DNA from 3 places in the Micromonospora sp. WMMD1219 genome. Region 1 is predicted to be linked to each of the others. Evidence: riboswitches for the same ligand, from Rfam matches in the RefSeq annotation. Region 1 holds a riboswitch; each other region holds the start of a gene.
The links. Region 1 has a riboswitch for cobalamin ahead of ACN27C_RS19725 (VWA domain-containing protein). Riboswitches for the same ligand answer to the same signal wherever they lie in the genome.
Positions count from the first base shown of each region.

Region 2: it holds a riboswitch for cobalamin, as region 1 does, so the genes downstream of both, ACN27C_RS30870 (peptidase) here and ACN27C_RS19725 (VWA domain-containing protein) in region 1, are expected to answer to the same signal.
Region 3: it holds a riboswitch for cobalamin, as region 1 does, so the genes downstream of both, ACN27C_RS27160 (ribonucleoside-diphosphate reductase subunit alpha) here and ACN27C_RS19725 (VWA domain-containing protein) in region 1, are expected to answer to the same signal.

Region 1 is NZ_CP186057.1:4,126,425-4,131,582, reverse strand. It holds gene cobM (precorrin-4 C(11)-methyltransferase) at 1-384, opposite strand, end outside; gene cbiE (precorrin-6y C5,15-methyltransferase (decarboxylating) subunit CbiE) at 381-1,589, opposite strand; cobalamin riboswitch at 1,660-1,803, shown strand; gene ACN27C_RS19725 (VWA domain-containing protein) at 1,850-3,853, shown strand; gene cobO (cob(I)yrinic acid a,c-diamide adenosyltransferase) at 3,853-4,467, shown strand; partial or broken gene ACN27C_RS19715 (cobyrinate a,c-diamide synthase) at 4,461-5,158, shown strand, end outside.
Region 2 is NZ_CP186057.1:6,610,007-6,615,164, reverse strand. It holds gene ACN27C_RS30890 (response regulator) at 1-38, opposite strand, end outside; gene ACN27C_RS30885 (sensor histidine kinase) at 35-1,249, opposite strand; gene ACN27C_RS30880 (ABC transporter permease) at 1,488-2,513, shown strand; gene ACN27C_RS30875 (ABC transporter ATP-binding protein) at 2,510-3,193, shown strand; cobalamin riboswitch at 3,320-3,512, shown strand; gene ACN27C_RS30870 (peptidase) at 3,611-4,654, shown strand; gene ACN27C_RS30865 (hypothetical protein) at 4,690-5,158, shown strand, end outside.
Region 3 is NZ_CP186057.1:5,797,948-5,803,105, reverse strand. It holds gene ACN27C_RS27165 (ribonucleotide-diphosphate reductase subunit beta) at 1-214, opposite strand, end outside; gene ACN27C_RS27160 (ribonucleoside-diphosphate reductase subunit alpha) at 205-2,601, opposite strand; cobalamin riboswitch at 2,716-2,932, opposite strand; gene ACN27C_RS27155 (PrsW family intramembrane metalloprotease) at 3,052-3,897, shown strand; gene ACN27C_RS27150 (LysE family translocator) at 3,962-4,582, opposite strand; gene ACN27C_RS27145 (acyl-CoA thioesterase) at 4,586-5,098, opposite strand.

The DNA.
Region 1 (5,158 bases):
CTCGGGAACAGTCAGCTCGGCACCCACGATGGCGGCGGCCGCGGCGTAGGCGGGGACGCCCGGAGTGATGTCCCACGGCACCTGGGCCGCGTCGAGCCGACGAGCCTGCTCGTGGACGGCCGAGTACAGCGACGGGTCCCCGGAGCACAGTCGGACCACATCGAGGCCTTCGGCGTGCGCCCGGATCAGCTGCGCGGTGATCTCGTCGAGGTCGAGGTGCTGGGTGTCCACCAGGCGGGCACGCGGGCGGCAATGGCCGAGCACTCCCGCGTCCAGGTAGGTGCCCGCGTACAAGCAGACGTCGGCAGCGTTCAGTAGCCGAACGGCCCGTAGCGTGAGCAGGTCGGCGGCGCCGGGTCCGGCCCCGACGAAGTGGACGGTCATGACGCTCCCTTGGTGACGGACCACTGGCTGACCGCACGCCCCGGCGACCAGCCGGTGAAACGACCGAGCGGTTCGGCTCGCTCGACGTGCAGCCGTACCAGCTCGCCGCCGTGGCGGCGGTAACGCTCCAGCAGGACAGCCTCGGTCTCGGCCGTGACGCCGTGCACGACGAGCCGTCCGCCGGTATGCAACGCCGCCCAGCAGCCGTCCAGCACCCCCGGCGTCGTCGCGCCTCCACCGACGAACACCGCGTCGGGACGTCGCAGGTGGCGCAATGCGTCAGGTGCCCTTGCCTGGACGACTTCGAGCGAGGGCACCCCGTGGCGCTGCGCGTTGGCACGAACCAGGGCGGCCCGATCGGCACGTGGCTCGATCGCGACCGCATGGGCTGTCGGCCACGCGCGCATCCACTCCACCCCGATCGATCCGCTGCCGGCGCCGACATCCCAGAGCAGCTGCCCGGGGGCGGACGACAGCCGCGCCAGTGCGCTGGCGCGCAGGTCGCGCTTGGTGATCTGCCCGGTGTGCTCGAACGCCTCGTCCGGCAGCACCGCTCCGGCCGCCCACCCCGGCCCGGTCCCCCGGACCTGCACGGCCACGACGTTCAGCCTCGGCACATCGGTGACATTCCAGCTGCGCGCTACCGCCTCCACCCGTGACTCCGTCGGCGACCCCAGGTCACCGAGCACGACCAGCCGCGAGTCACCCCAGCGGTGTTCCGCGAGCAACCCCGCGACGGCCGCGGGCGTCGACTCGTCACTGGACAGCACCAGCAGCCGGCGGCCCGCGGCGAGGGCTGGCACAAGCAGCCGGGTATCTCGGCCCACGAGGCTGATCACCGTCGTGGTCTCGGCTGGCCAGCCCATCCGCGCCCGCGCAAGAGCGACTGATGACACCGCCGGCACGACCGTCACCCGTTCGGCGCCGAGGATATCCAGCAACGTCGTGCCGATGCCAGACAGAAGCGGATCTCCCGAGGCGAGAGCGACGACCGGCGCACGGCGGCCTTCCAACGTGCTGGCGAGGCTCTCGCGGAGCGGGACGGGCCAGATGACCCGGTCCTGCCCCTTGACCGCAGGCACCGACTCGAGGTGCCGGCGGCCGCCCAGCAGGGTCGCCGCGCTGCGTACCAGTGCTCGGGCCGGTTCGGCCAGACTCACCCAACCATCGGCTCCGAGCCCGACGACGGTGACGTGCGCGCTCATAAAGGTGAACCTTAGCCCCGCGTATTCGGGACCGAGACCCCTGCCCGGACCGTCAGGACAGCGTCTAGGGTGGCTGGCGAAGGTTCGAGGTGCCCCACGCCGACGGCTACGGGGAGAATCTGGGAAGCCGGTGAAAGTCCGGCACAGGGCCCGCTGCGGTGACCCCGGCACAGACCGGGGAAGTCCGAAGACCGGCCTCGATCCGACCCGCGACGCGACCGCGACGCGGACCGCCATGGCAGATCGAGCGGGAGCCCTACATGCCAGCGCAGTACCCTTTCTGTGCCGTCGTCGGCTCTGACGACATGACCCTCGCCCTCACCCTGGTCGCCATCGACCCGCTCATCGGCGGTGTCCTGGTCCGTGGGGAGAAGGGCACCGCCAAGACCACCACCGTCCGGGCACTGACCCAAGTGCTGCCCCCCGTCCGGGTCTTCGAGGGCGACCGTTTCTCCGTCGACCCGGACGACCCCGCCGCGATGTCTCCCGACGGACCGTTCGAGCCGCGTGCGCGAGTCGTCGAGCGGCGGGTTCGGCTCGTGGAGCTCCCGATCGGTGCCAGCGACGACCGGGTGACCGGCTCCCTTCACCTCGACGCCGCGCTGCGCGACAGTGTCGTCGCCTTCGAGCCGGGTCTGCTGGCTCGTGCCCACCGCGGTCTGCTTTACGTCGACGAGGTGAACCTGCTGCACGACCACCTGGTCGACCTGTTGCTCGACGCTGCAGCCACCGGACGGGTAAGCGTCGAGCGCGACGGCATCTCCGTCGAACACGCCTCCCGGTTCGTGCTGATCGGCACGATGAACCCCGAGGAGGGCGAGCTACGCCCGCAACTGCTGGACCGCTTCGGCCTGACCGTCGAGGTGGCCGCTCCGCGCGACCCGGCGTCGCGCGTGGAGGCCGTTCGCCGCCGACTTGCCTTCGACGCCGACCCCGAGACGTTCACCGCGGCCTGGGCGCCCGCGCAGGCGCAGCTGCGCGCCCGTCTGGCCGAGGCGCAACGCTCGGTGGCAGCGGTGGCGCTCGACACGGAAACGCTGACGGCGATCGCCGAGATCTGCGCCGCGTTCGACGTAGAGGGGCTCCGCGCCGACCTGGTGACCGCCCGGACGGCCGCCGCACACGCCGCCTGGCAGGGACGTGACCAGGTGACCCGCGCGGACATCCGCGTGGCAGCCCGGCTTGCCCTGCCGCACCGGCGTCGGCGCAACCCGTTCGACGAGCCGGGCTTGGACGAGGAGCGCCTCGACCAGCTACTCGGCCGCGACGATCCCGGCCCCGAGGATGACGGCCCGGGTGACGGCCCCGGCGGGACGCCGCACGACGATCGGGCCGAGCAGGCACCCGCGGGCGGCGCATCGGAGTCCCTTCCGCGCTCCGGCGCCGAGCCCGGCCGGCAGGCACCGCCGGCGAATGCGGCGAGCGAGACGGTCACCCCGGCTGGTCAGCCGGTTCGCGCCCGGCTGCTCGTCGTGCACGGCACCGGGAAGGGCCAGTCCGGACGCCGCTCGCAAGCGCGTACCCCTCAGGGCCGCGTCGCCGGGGTGAAACGCGACCGGTCCACCACCGGTCGGCTTCACCTGCCCGCCACCATCTCCGCCGCCGCACCGCACCAGGTTTCCCGTGGCGGCCGCACCACCGGACGCGGCCTCGTGCTGTCCGCCATCGACCTGCGTCGGGCCGAGACCGTCGGTCGGGAATCCAACCTCGTCCTGCTCTGCGTCGACGCGTCCGGGTCGATGGCGGCGCGCCGTCGGATGGAGCAGGTCAAGGCAGCGGTCCTCGCGCTGCTGCTGGACGCCTACCGTCGTCGTGACAAGGTGGCCCTGGTGACGTTCCGCCAGCAAACCGCGGACGTCACGTTGCCGCCGACCGGCTCGGTCGACGTCGCCGCACGCCGTCTGGCGCAGCTGCCCGCCGGCGGACGAACCCCGCTCGCCGAAGGCCTCGAGCAGTCGGCGGGGGTGCTGCGCCGGGAGGCGCTGCGCGACCCGTCGCGCCGTGCCTTGCTCGTGGTCGTCACCGACGGGCGGGCCACTGCCGGGCCTGATGCGCTCGGCCGTGCCCATCGCCACGCCCGGCACCTCGCCGTGTCCGGCGCGCAGAGCGTTGTCGTCGACTGCGAGACAGGCCGCTTCCGGCTCGGGTTGGCGGCTGAGCTCGCCGCCCACCTACGGGCCGAGTACGTGCCACTCGGCGAGGTGACGGCCGACGGTCTCACCGGTGTGGTGCGCGCCGCGACCGCCCGTGAGGCGGTGGCCTGATGCCGCAGGGAAAGCCGCTCGTCGTGCCGGAAGACGGGCTCAGCACGCGGCAGCGTCGCAACCGCCCGCTGCTGATGGTCCACACCGGTAACGGCAAGGGAAAGTCGACCGCCGCTTTCGGCCTGGCGATGCGGGCCTGGAACCAGGGCTGGAATATCGGCGTCTTCCAGTTTGTCAAGTCCGCCAAGTGGCGCATCGGCGAGCAGACCGTGCTCGAACGCCTCGCCCGGCTACACGAGGAAACCGGCGAAGGCGGTCCGGTCGAGTGGCACAAGATGGGCTCGGGCTGGTCATGGAGCCGCAAGAGTGGCACCGACGACGACCACTCCGCCGCGGCAGCGGAGGGATGGGCCGAAGTCAAGCGACGCATCCAGGCCGAGCGGCACCGCCTGTACGTGCTCGACGAGTTCACCTACCCGATGCAGTGGGGCTGGGTGGACGTCGACGATGTCGTCGAGACGCTGGCGAACCGCCCGGGCACCCAGCACGTAATCGTCACAGGCCGCCGCGCGGACCCACGCCTGCTGGAGGTCGCCGATCTGGTCACCGAGATGCAGCATGTGAAGCACCCGATGGACGTGGGCCAGAAGGGCCAGCGGGGCATCGAATGGTGACCCTGCCACGGGTCCTCGTGGCGGCGCCGGCCTCCGGGCACGGCAAGACGACGGTCGCGACCGGGCTGATGGCCGCGCTCGCTGCCCGCGGGCACGTCGTCTCCGGCCACAAGGTGGGGCCGGACTACATCGACCCCGGTTACCACGCCCTCGCCACCGGCCGCCCCGGCCGCAATCTCGACCCCCACCTGGTCGGCCCTTCGCTCATCGTGCCCCTGCTGCTGCACGGTGCCCGCAACGCCGGCATTGCGGTCATCGAAGGCGTGATGGGCTTGTTCGACGGTCAGATAGGCGGCGACGGGTTCGCCTCGACCGCGCACGTCGCGACGCTGACCCGAACACCGGTCGTCCTCGTCGTGGACGTCTCGCACGCCGCACGCAGCGTCGGCGCGGTCGTGCACGGCATGGCTACCTTCGAGCCCGGCGTCACGATCGCCGGCGTCGTACTCAACAAGGCCGGCTCCCCCCGCCATGCCGCCGAGGTCGCCGGGGCCGTGGAGTCCATTGGCGTCCCCATCCTGGGCATCCTCCGGCGTGACCAGGGAATCACCGCCCCCTCGCGGCACCTCGGGCTCGTTCCGGCCACCGAACGCGACACGGCGGCCGATTCGCTCGGCCGGCTCGCTGAACAGGTCGCCGCGCACGTGGACCTGGACGCCGTCTTGGAGATCTCGCGAACCGCACCGGACCT
Region 2 (5,158 bases), 2.5 Mb from region 1:
TCGGCCAGCAGGAGGCGGATGGGGGCGTCGTCGGTCACGGGCGGCCCTCGGGCTCGGTGGGTTGGGTGAGGGGAAGCCGGGCGGTCAGGTCGGTGCCGTGACCGGGCGCGGACTCGACGGCCAGGGTGCCGCCGAGGGTGTCCATGCGGGCACGCATGGCCGCCAGGCCGAAGCCGCCGCTGTCGGCGTCGGGGGCGGACGTCCGTTCGGGGTCGAAGCCGCGCCCGTCGTCGACGACGTGCAGGGCGACGTGGTCGCCGAGATTGCTGAGGGTGACCTCGGCGGTGGTGGCCCGGGCGTGCCGGACCGTGTTCGCGAGGGCGGACTGGGCGACACGCAGGAGAGCCACCTCCTGGGCGGTCGACAGCGGCACGGGGTCGCCGACGAGGTGGAAGCGCGCGGTGAGGCGGTGGCGGGCGCTGGTGGTGGTGCACAGGCGCTCCAGTGCACCGGCCAGGGTGGTGCCCTCCAGGGCGGGCGGGGTGAGTGCGGCGACGAAGCGCCGGGCCTCGGCGAGGTTGTCCACGGCGACCTGGCGGGCCGCGTCGACGTGGCCCGCGGCGGCGTCGGTCCGGCCGGGCAGGGCGCGCTCGGCGGCGCGCAGCAGCAGCTGGATGCTGGACAGGCCCTGGGCGAGGGTGTCGTGGATCTCGCGGGCCAGACGCTCGCGTTCGGCGAGTACGCCGGCGGTGTGCTGGGCCCGGGCCAGGTCGGCCCGGGTGGCGGTGAGTTCCTCGATCAGTTGCCTGCGCTGCTCGCTCTCCCGGTACAGCGCCTGGTATCCCCACACCACCCCGACGGCGACGGCGGCGCCGAGCGCGGGACCGATCGCCACGGCCGGGGTGAAGGAGCCGGTGTGGGCGGCGAACCCGGCGACGGCAGCCGCGGCGGTGACGATCACGGCAGCCAGGCCGGCGCGGCGCGGCAGCAGGTGGAGCTGGAGGAAGTACAGCGGAAAGGCCACCCAGATCGCGTCGGGGGACAGGCCCAGCAGCAACAGCCACACGGCGCCCACGGCGGCCAGCCACCACGCGGCGGTCCGCCGCGAGCGGCGGATGCGGGGAAGGAACGGCCCGGCGGCGTACGTCAGGCCGAACGCCGCCGCAGCAGCGACGATCAGTCCGGCGTGGGGCCGGTCGACGGCCACCGCCCGGCCGGCGACCAGGACGAGCAGGCCGGCGATCAGCAGGTGAAGGCACCAGGCCAAGGCCCGGATGGTCGGCGTCAGGACGGGGGCAGCGGTGCTCACAGTGCGTCCCACGTTACCGAGGCAGGCGGCCCGGGGGCCTCTATCGAAAGTTAGAACCCGGGTGCCGTCTTCCGGCCCGCGAAGTGCCGTCCTACGCCAGACGCGCACACGGGCGTCGGCAGCGATGGTGGATCCATACCGCTTCCACCGCTGGAAAGGACAGGCCGAGGCCGTGTTCGTCGCCTGGAGAGATCTGAAGTTCGCCAAGGGGCGCTTTGCCCTGATGGGGACCGTCATCATGTTGATCACCCTGCTGGTCGGGCTGCTGTCCGGGTTGACGGCCGGACTGGGCCAGCAGAACGTCTCGGCCATCACCGGCCTGCCCGCCGACAGGATCGCCTTCCAGGCACCCGGCGACGGCCAGAGTGTGTCGTACTCCAACTCCACGGTCACCGAGAAGCAGTGGGAGCAGTGGGCCGAGGCCCCCGGAGTCACCGGTGCCGAGCCGCTGGGCATCACCACCACCAAGGCCACCGCCGGGGACAGAAGCGCCGGGGTCTCCGCCTTCGGCGTCCGGCCCGGCTCCCGCCTGGCCCCCGACAGCGGCCGGATCGACGGGCGCTCGGCAGTGCTGTCCACCAAGGCCGCCGACGACCTCGGCGTGCAGGCCGGTGACTCGATCACGCTGGCCGCGCAGCAACTCACAGTGGCTGCAGTACGGGGCGACGCCTCCTTCAGTCACACCCCTGTGGTGTGGACCAGCTTGGACGCGTGGCAGCGGATCGCGCCTCCCACCGGCACCGGTGGCGGCGGCCCGACGGCCACCGTCGTCGCCCTGACCACCACCTCGGGGGCCGATCTGGCGGCCATCGACCGGCAGGCGGGCACCGAGACGGTCTTCGTCGACGACTCGCTGTCCGCGATCGGCTCCTACACCTCCGAGAACGGCTCCCTACAGCTGATGCGCGGCTTCCTGTTCGCCATCTCCGCCCTGGTCATCGGTGCCTTCTTCACCGTCTGGACCATCCAGCGCAGCGGTGACGTCGCCGTGCTGAAGGCACTCGGCGCCTCCACCGCCAACCTTCTCAAGGACGCCCTCGGACAGGCCGTCGTCCTGCTCACCGGCGGCACGCTGCTCGGCACCGGCATCGCCGCCGCCCTCGGCGCCCTCGTCGCCGGGTCCGCGGTGCCGTTCCTCCTGACCCCGGTGACCGTCCTGCTCCCCGCGGCCGTGATCGTCATCCTCGGCGCGCTCGGAGCCGCTCTGTCCATCCGCCGCATCACCTCCGTCGACCCGCTGACCGCCCTGGGGAGCGCCCGATGAGCCTGAACCTGACCGACGTCACCCTCACCTACCCCGACGGCGAGGGCCGCCTGACCGCCCTCGACCGCGTCACCCTGGACGTACCCAAGGGCAGCCTGACCGCAGTGATCGGCCCTTCCGGCTCCGGCAAGTCCAGCCTCCTCGCGGTCGCCGCCACCCTCATCACCCCCGACTCCGGCACCGTCACCGTCGACGGCACCCCCACCACCGGCATGATCAGGAGCGAACTCGCCGACCTGCGCCGCCGCAGGATCGGCATCGTCTTCCAGCAGCCCAACCTGCTGCCCTCCCTCACCGCCGCCGAGCAGCTCCAGGTCATGGCCCACATCGACGGCCGCCCGCCGGCCACGGCCCGCACCCGCGCCATGGAACTCCTCGACGCGGTCGGCCTCGCCGGCCAGGCCGACCGCCGGCCCCACCAGCTCTCCGGCGGCCAGCGCCAGCGCGTCAACATCGCCCGCGCCCTGATGAACGACCCCACCGTGCTGCTCGTCGACGAACCCACCAGCGCCCTCGACCACGAACGCGGCGCCGCCGTCATCGACCTGATCACCCGCCTCACCCACCAGCAGGCCACCGCCACCGTCCTGGTCACCCACGACCGCACGCTCCTCACCGCCGCCGACCAGATCGCCGAGGTCCACGACGGCCGCCTCCACCTTCCGGCACCGGCCCGCTGAAGCGGCGCGACCCACGAGCTGTCCGGCCCGCAGCAGCAACCCGGCGTACGCCGGGACGCCGGCCCGTCCCCGGCCGGCGGGAACGCGGTCGCGGCCGACGGAATGTGAGACCGCCGACTCCGCCGCTCGTCACGGCACGTGTGCGGCTCCTGGCGCATTGACACCGGGGCTACGGCCACATAAGACTGTCGCGACAACTGAACCACCGCGTGTACGTGCGGGGGAAGACCGGTCGAAATCCGGCGCTGGCCCGCAACGGTAGGCCGTCCAGTGGACTCTGGCGGCGAGCCCGAATACCCGTCGTACGCGTGAATCCGCTCCCCACCCGTCGTGGCCCACGGGTCGGAGTCCCGACCGACCCGGCGTTGCCGCATCGGCCGGGCTTTCGACGACCGCCGGGCCGGAAAGGCGCTTCCGATGGTCGTCCGCCGAAGCCGGCACCGCCTGCTCGCGCTCCTCTGCGGCGTGCTCGCCGCCCTCATCCTCACCACACCGGCCGTCGCCGCACCCGAGCGCGCCGCCCTCACCCGCCCCGAGGCCGCCGCCGGCTGGCTCGCCCGGCAACTGGTCGACGGGGAACGCTTCGAGGCGGTCTTCGACGGCGTCGCCTACCCCGACCAGGGGCTGACCCTCGACGCCGTGTTCGCCTTCGCCGCCGCGGGCGCCGCCGACGACTACAGCGCCGACGCGCTGGCCTGGGTCACCCGGCCGGACGTCCGCGACGGATACGTCGGCGACGGCGTCGCCGAGGCGTACGCGGGCGCCACAGCCAAGCTCGCCCTCGCCGTGCAGGTGCGCGGCGGCGACCCGGCCGACGTCGGCGGGGTCGACCTGATCGCCCGGCTGCGCTCGCTCCAGACGCCGGCCGGCCGGTTCAGCGACCGGTCCGCGTACGGCGACTACAGCAACGCGTTCAGCCAGTCCTTCGCGCTGCTGGCGCTGGACCGCACAGCGGCCGGGGCGCCACCGGCGGCGGCCGCCTGGCTGGCCGGCACCCGATGCCCGGACGGCGGCTACCCGCTGCTGCCCGCGCAACCGGTCTGCGTGTCCGACGTGGACGCGACCGCGCTCGCGACGCAGGCGCTGCGCGCCGCGGGGCGTCCGGCCGACGCCGCCGCCGGGCTGCGCTGGCTCGTGTCCGTCCAAGGTGCCGACGGCGGCTTCGCCAACGCCGCCGGCGCGCCGAACGCCAACAGCACCGGCCTCGCCGCGCAGGCCCTGCGCGACGGCAGCCGGCCCCTGGCCTGGGCGCGCGCCCGGGTGTTCCTCGCCGGACTCCAGGTCGGCTGCGCCGGGGCACCGGCGGACCGGGGCGCTGTCGACTTCGACGGCGGCGGCTTCGACCCGGCCACCGCGCCGCGGGCCACCGCCCAGGCCGTCCTCGGTCTCACCGGGACCGGGTACGCCCGCCTGTCCGCCGCCGGTGCCGAACCCGGCGCGCCGGCGCTCGCCTGCCCGTGAACCCCCTCGCCGCTCACCCGATCACAGGAGGACCCGTGTTCCGTCGTTCCACAGTCCGCAGTTGGCTGGCCGGCCTGCTGGCCGCCGCCGTGGTGGGCGTCGCGCTGACCGCCGCCGAACCCGCGCCCCGGGCGGCGCACGCCGCCGCCTGCGTCGGCACCTCGGGAGTCACAGTGGTCGTCGACTTCGCCGCACTCGGCGGCGGCGTCCAGGTCGGATGTGCCCCGGGTGACCCGGCCACCGGCCTGGCCGCGCTGCAGGCCGCCGGCTTCACAGTCACCGGCACCGCCCGCTGGGGCCTGGCCTTCGTCTGCCGGATCAACGGCAAGCCCACCGCCGCGACCGAGCCGTGCGTCAACACCCCGCCGGTCACGGCGTACTGGTCGTACTGGCACGCCCCCAGCGGCGGCTCCTGGTCCTACAGCACGTCCGGGGCGACCAGCTACAACCCCGCGCCGGGCAGTGTCGAGGGCTGGTCCTTCGGCGCCGGCGCCCCGCCGAGCA
Region 3 (5,158 bases), 1.7 Mb from region 1:
CCACCAGCCGCGACACCAGGTGCCGTTCGGCGGGGGACAGCTTCGCCAGGTCGGCGAGGTCTCCGTGCAGGTCGACCTCCTCGACCGTCCAGGTGTTCTTGATGGCGTCCTTGAACCGGTCGAAGAAGCGCGGGTAGCGCATCGGCCGCAAGGTCAGGTCCATGCCGGGGTCGAGCAGCATGTGCCGGGTCGGTGCGGTGGTGGTCACTGGCATGCCTCGCAGCTCTCGGGGTTCTCCAGGGAACAGGCCAGCGCCTCGTCGTCGCTCACGGCGGAGACCACCCCGGAGACCGCGGCGAGCACCGGCGCGACGGTGGCCTGCTGGATGCGGGTGGCGGGACGGGAACGCAGGTAGTAGGTGGTCTTCAGCCCGGCCTTCCAGGCGTACAGGTACATCGAGGAGAGCTTGCCGATGGTCGGCGCGCTCAGGAACAGGTTCAGCGACTGGGACTGGTCGACGAAGGGCGCCCGCGCGGCGGCCAGGTCGATCAGCGCCCGCTGCGGCAGCTCCCAGGCGGTGCGGAACAGCTCCCGCACCGGCGCGGGCAGCTCGGTGATGTCCTGCACCGAGCCCTCGGCCCGCTTGATCCGGTCGCGGACCTGCGGCGTCCACAGCCCGCGCGCCTTCAGCTCCCGCACCAGGTACGTGTTGACCTGGAGGAACTCCCCGGACATGGTTTCGCGCTTGAACAGGTTGGACACCTGCGGCTCGACGCACTCGTAGCACCCGGCGATGGACGCGATGGTGGCGGTCGGCGCGATCGCCACCAGCAGCGAGTTGCGCAGCCCGTGCTCGGCGATCCGCTCGCGCAGCGCCGCCCACCGCTGCGTCTGCGCCGGCTCCGCGCCCCACAGGTCCGGGTGCAGGTCACCCTTGGCGGCCCGGGTCTGCGGGTACGCCGGATGCGGGCCGAACTGCTCGGCCAGCCCGGCGGAGGTCTCCAGCGCGGTCAGCAGGATCTCCTCCTGCACGCGGGTGGACAGCTCCCGGGCCTGGGCCGAGTCGAACGGCAGGCGCAGCGTGAAGAACGCGTCCTGCAGGCCCATCAACCCGAGCCCGACCGGCCGCCAGCGCGGGTTCGACGCCGCCGCCTGCTCGGCCGGGTAGTAGTTGATGTCGATCACCCGGTCGAGGAAGACCACAGCCGTACGCACGGTGGCGCGCAGCCGCTCCCAGTCCACCCCGTCGGCGGTGACGTGGGCGCCGAGGTTCACCGAGCCGAGGTTGCACACGGCGGTCTCGGTGTCGTCGTTCACCTCCAGGATCTCCGTGCACAGGTTGGACAGGTGGATCACGTTGCCCGGCTCACCGGTCTGGTTGGACAGCCGGTTCGCGGCGTCCTTGAACGTCATCCAGCCGTTGCCGGTCTGCGCGAGCGTGCGCATCATCCGCCCGTACAGGTCCCGGGCCCGCACCGTGCGGACCGCGTTCTTCTCGGCCGCCCGGTACGCGGCGTCGAACGCCTCGCCGTACAGGTCGGGCAGCTCCGGGGCGTCCGACGGGTCGACCAGCGACCACTCGCCGTCGGCCTCGACCCGGCGCATGAACTCGTCCGGGATCCAGTTGGCCAGGTTGAGGTTGTGCGTACGCCGCGACTCCTCGCCGGTGTTGTCCCGCAGCTCCAGGAACTCCTCCACGTCCGGGTGCCACGGCTCCAGGTAGACGCAGGCCGCGCCCTTGCGCCGGCCGCCCTGGTTGACCGCGGCCACCCCGGCGTCGAGCGTCTTGAGGAACGGCACGATGCCGTTGGACCGGCCGTTGGTGCCCCGGATCAGCGCGCCCCGGCCACGCACCCGCGACCAGGCGATGCCGATGCCGCCGGAGAACTTCGACAGCTTCGCCACCTGGTGGTACCGCTCGTAGATCGAGTCCAGCTCGTCGCGCGGCGAGTCGACCAGGAAGCACGACGACATCTGGGTGTGCCGGGTGCCGGAGTTGAACAGCGTGGGGGAGCTGGGCAGGTAGGCCAGACTGGACATCAGCCGGTAGAACCCGACCGCCTCGCCGGGGGTGCGGGACAGCCCGCAGGCCACCCGCAGCAGCCAGTACTGCGGCGTCTCCACCACCAGCCGCGTCTGCGGGTGCCGCAGCAGGTAGCGGTCGGCCACCGTGCGCAGTCCGAAGTACTCGAACCGCAGGTCGCCGTCCGGGTCCACGGCGTCGTCGAGCTTGCGGGCGTGCCGGGCCACGAACGCGGCCGTCTCGTCGCCGATCAGGCCCAGCCCGTGCGCGTACGCGATCGACTGGCTGAAGCTCGCCACGCCCTGGCCGCGGACCTCCTTGTCCACGTACGCGGCGAGCAGCCGCGCCGCCAGCTTCGAGTACTGCGGCTCCTCGCCGATCAGCTCCGCCGCGGTCTGGATCGACAACCGGTCCAGCTCGGCGGTGGTCGCCCCGTCGTAGAGCCCGCTTATCGTCTTGGTGGCCACCCGCAGCGGGTCCACCTCGTCCAGGTCGGCGACCCAGCGCTCGACCGCCCGGACGATCTTGTTGACGTCCACCGGCTCGGTGTCGCCGTCCCGCTTGCGTACCCGCATGGCCGGGCGGCGGGCCTCGGACCCGGCGGTCCCGGACGGGGGACTCTCCTGTACGACAGTCATGACCTCTCCTCGCTGTCACCGTCTGGAGACGGCGGGAGACGCCAACGGGCGCGGCACGGCCGGCCCGGCTGCTGGCGTCGGTCGTCCCGCGCGACCTCCGACCGCCGTACGCCGGAGGCGCACGGCGCGCTGGCAGGTCTTCGGACTCGCGGGCCCGACCGGGGTCGCCGGTCGCCTACCGGCCGTCGCTTCCCAGGCCGGTGGCCCAGTGCTGTTGACGGCTGTCGTTCCCACTCACCGCTGCGGGGCAGTCCCGGACTTCCACCGGGTTCCCTCTTGCCTCGGCCCCGCCCCGGAGGGTTCGGCCGAACCAGCTGCGGCACCACCATATATGGCGGTGAGGGCTTGCGTGCAACACCAGATGTCGTGTCGGCGTGTCGGAATGATCTCACCGTCCACAGTGCCCACCCCCGATTCGGGCGCGGCCCGGCGGGAGCGATACTCGGCGGTATGGGGAATACCGGGCGCCGCTGGGCGTGGGTGGCGGTCCTGCTCGTCGGCGTCGGGCTCCACCTGCTGGTGCTGGAGACACTCGCCGGCACCGGGACCGTCACGTTCGTACCGGCGCTGATCGTGCTCGGCGCGTCCGTCGCACCCGCCACGTTCCTGGCCTTCGCCCAGGGACGGCCGGCCCGCCGCCCGGTCCCCGGCTCCGTCGTCGGCGTCGCCGCGCTCCTCGGCGGTGTGATCGGCGTGGTCGCCGCCGGCTGGCTGGAGTACGGCACCCTGCACCGCCTCGGCGTCCTGCCGATGGCGCTCGTCGGCCTGGCCGAGGAGACCGCCAAGCTGATCGTGCCGGCCGGCATCCTCCTGCTGTGGCGGCGGCACCCGTCCCCGGCGCAGGGGCTGGTGATCGGCGTGGCCTCCGGCGCCGGGTTCGCCGCGCTGGAGACCATGGGCTACGCGTTCGCCGCGTTCGTCGGGTCGGAGGGCAACCTCGGCGCGGTCGAGCGGACGCTGCTGGTACGCGGTCTCACCGCGCCCGCCGCGCACCTGGCGTGGACCGGGCTGACCGCCGCCGCGCTGTTCACGTTCGCCGCCGCGCCCGGCGGCCGCAGACTGGCGGCGTTCCTGCTCACCTTCGCCGCCGCCGTCACGCTGCACACCTGCTGGGACACGTTCGGCACCCAGCCCGCGTACGTGTTCATCGGCGGCGTGTCACTGGGCTGGGTGCTGCTGCGCCTGCACCTGGACCGCGAGCGTCCGCCGGCGTCCGGGACGCCGCCGGCGTCGAACCGGGACCGGCCTCATGATCATCGCCAGTTCGCCGAGGTGGCGGGGTCGGAGCACTTCTGATGCCGCCACCCCGGCGTGGTGGAGTCGATCAACCGGCCTGGGCATCGCCGACCCCCGACGCGTCTCAGCCGGCGGCCAGCCGGACGCCGAGCGCGACGAAGGCGACAGCGCAGAGCCGGTCGACACGCCGCGACCAGCGGCTGTCGCCCCACCGGCCGGCGAACCGCCCGGCGCCCACCCCGAGCGCCAGGTCCACGGTGAGCTGCACCGCGACGAACATCGCACCGAGCAGCACCAGTTGCGCCGCCACCGGACCCGCCTCGGGCCGGACGAACTGCGGCAGGAACGCCACGCTGAACAGGATCATCTTCGGGTTGAGCAGGTTCGTCAGCAGCCCGCGCCGGAACGCCCGCCCGGCGCCGCCGTCCGGCCGGTCCGCCGGGGCGCGCCGGCCCGTGCCGCGCAGCGCCCGCAGGCCCAGCACGATCAGGTACGCCGCACCGGCCCACCGGATCGCGGTGAACAGCACCGGGGACGCGGCGATGACGGTGGCGAGCCCGGCCACCACGGCGGCGACGTGCACCGCCTCCCCGGCGGCGACCCCGAGCGCGGCCACCGCGCCGGCCCGCGGGCCGTACCGGGTGGCGTTCGCGAGCACGAACATCATGTCCGGCCCCGGGGTGAGCATGAGCACCACGATCGCGGCGAGGTAACCGGCGAGCGTGGCCGCCGACAGTCCGAGCACCGCTCAGCCCTCCCCGGCGCCGTCGAGCAGCGCCCGGCGCAGCGCCAGCCGGTGTTCGCGCCGGATCTGCGCCTCCCGGTAGCGCCGCCGGTCACCGTCGGTCTCGGCGTGCAGCGGCGGCACCGGCCGGGGCTGCCCGTCGTCGTCGACCGCCACCATCACCAGGTGCGCGGTGGCGACGTCGACCGGCGGCACCGCGCGGTCCCACCGGTCCGCGCTGACCTTCACCGCCACCTCCATCGAGCTGCGGCCGGCCCAGGTGATCCGGGCGTCCACGTGGACCACGTCCCCGACGCGTACCGCACGCAGGAACGCGGTCTCGTCGATGGCGGCGGTGACGGCCGGTCCGTCGGAGTGGCGGGCGGCGACCACGCCGGCGACCGAGTCGATCAGGTTGAGGATGCGCCCGCCGTGGACCGTGCCCATCAGGTTGGTGTGGTGCTGGTCCATGATCTGCGACAGGGTCAGGTGCGAGGCCGACGGTGGTCGGCCGGTGAGCGTGATGGTGTCGGGCACTGTGCGGTTCCGTCCTCGCAGAAGCGGACCGCCGACCGGCCGGGGTGTGCACGTCGAGGA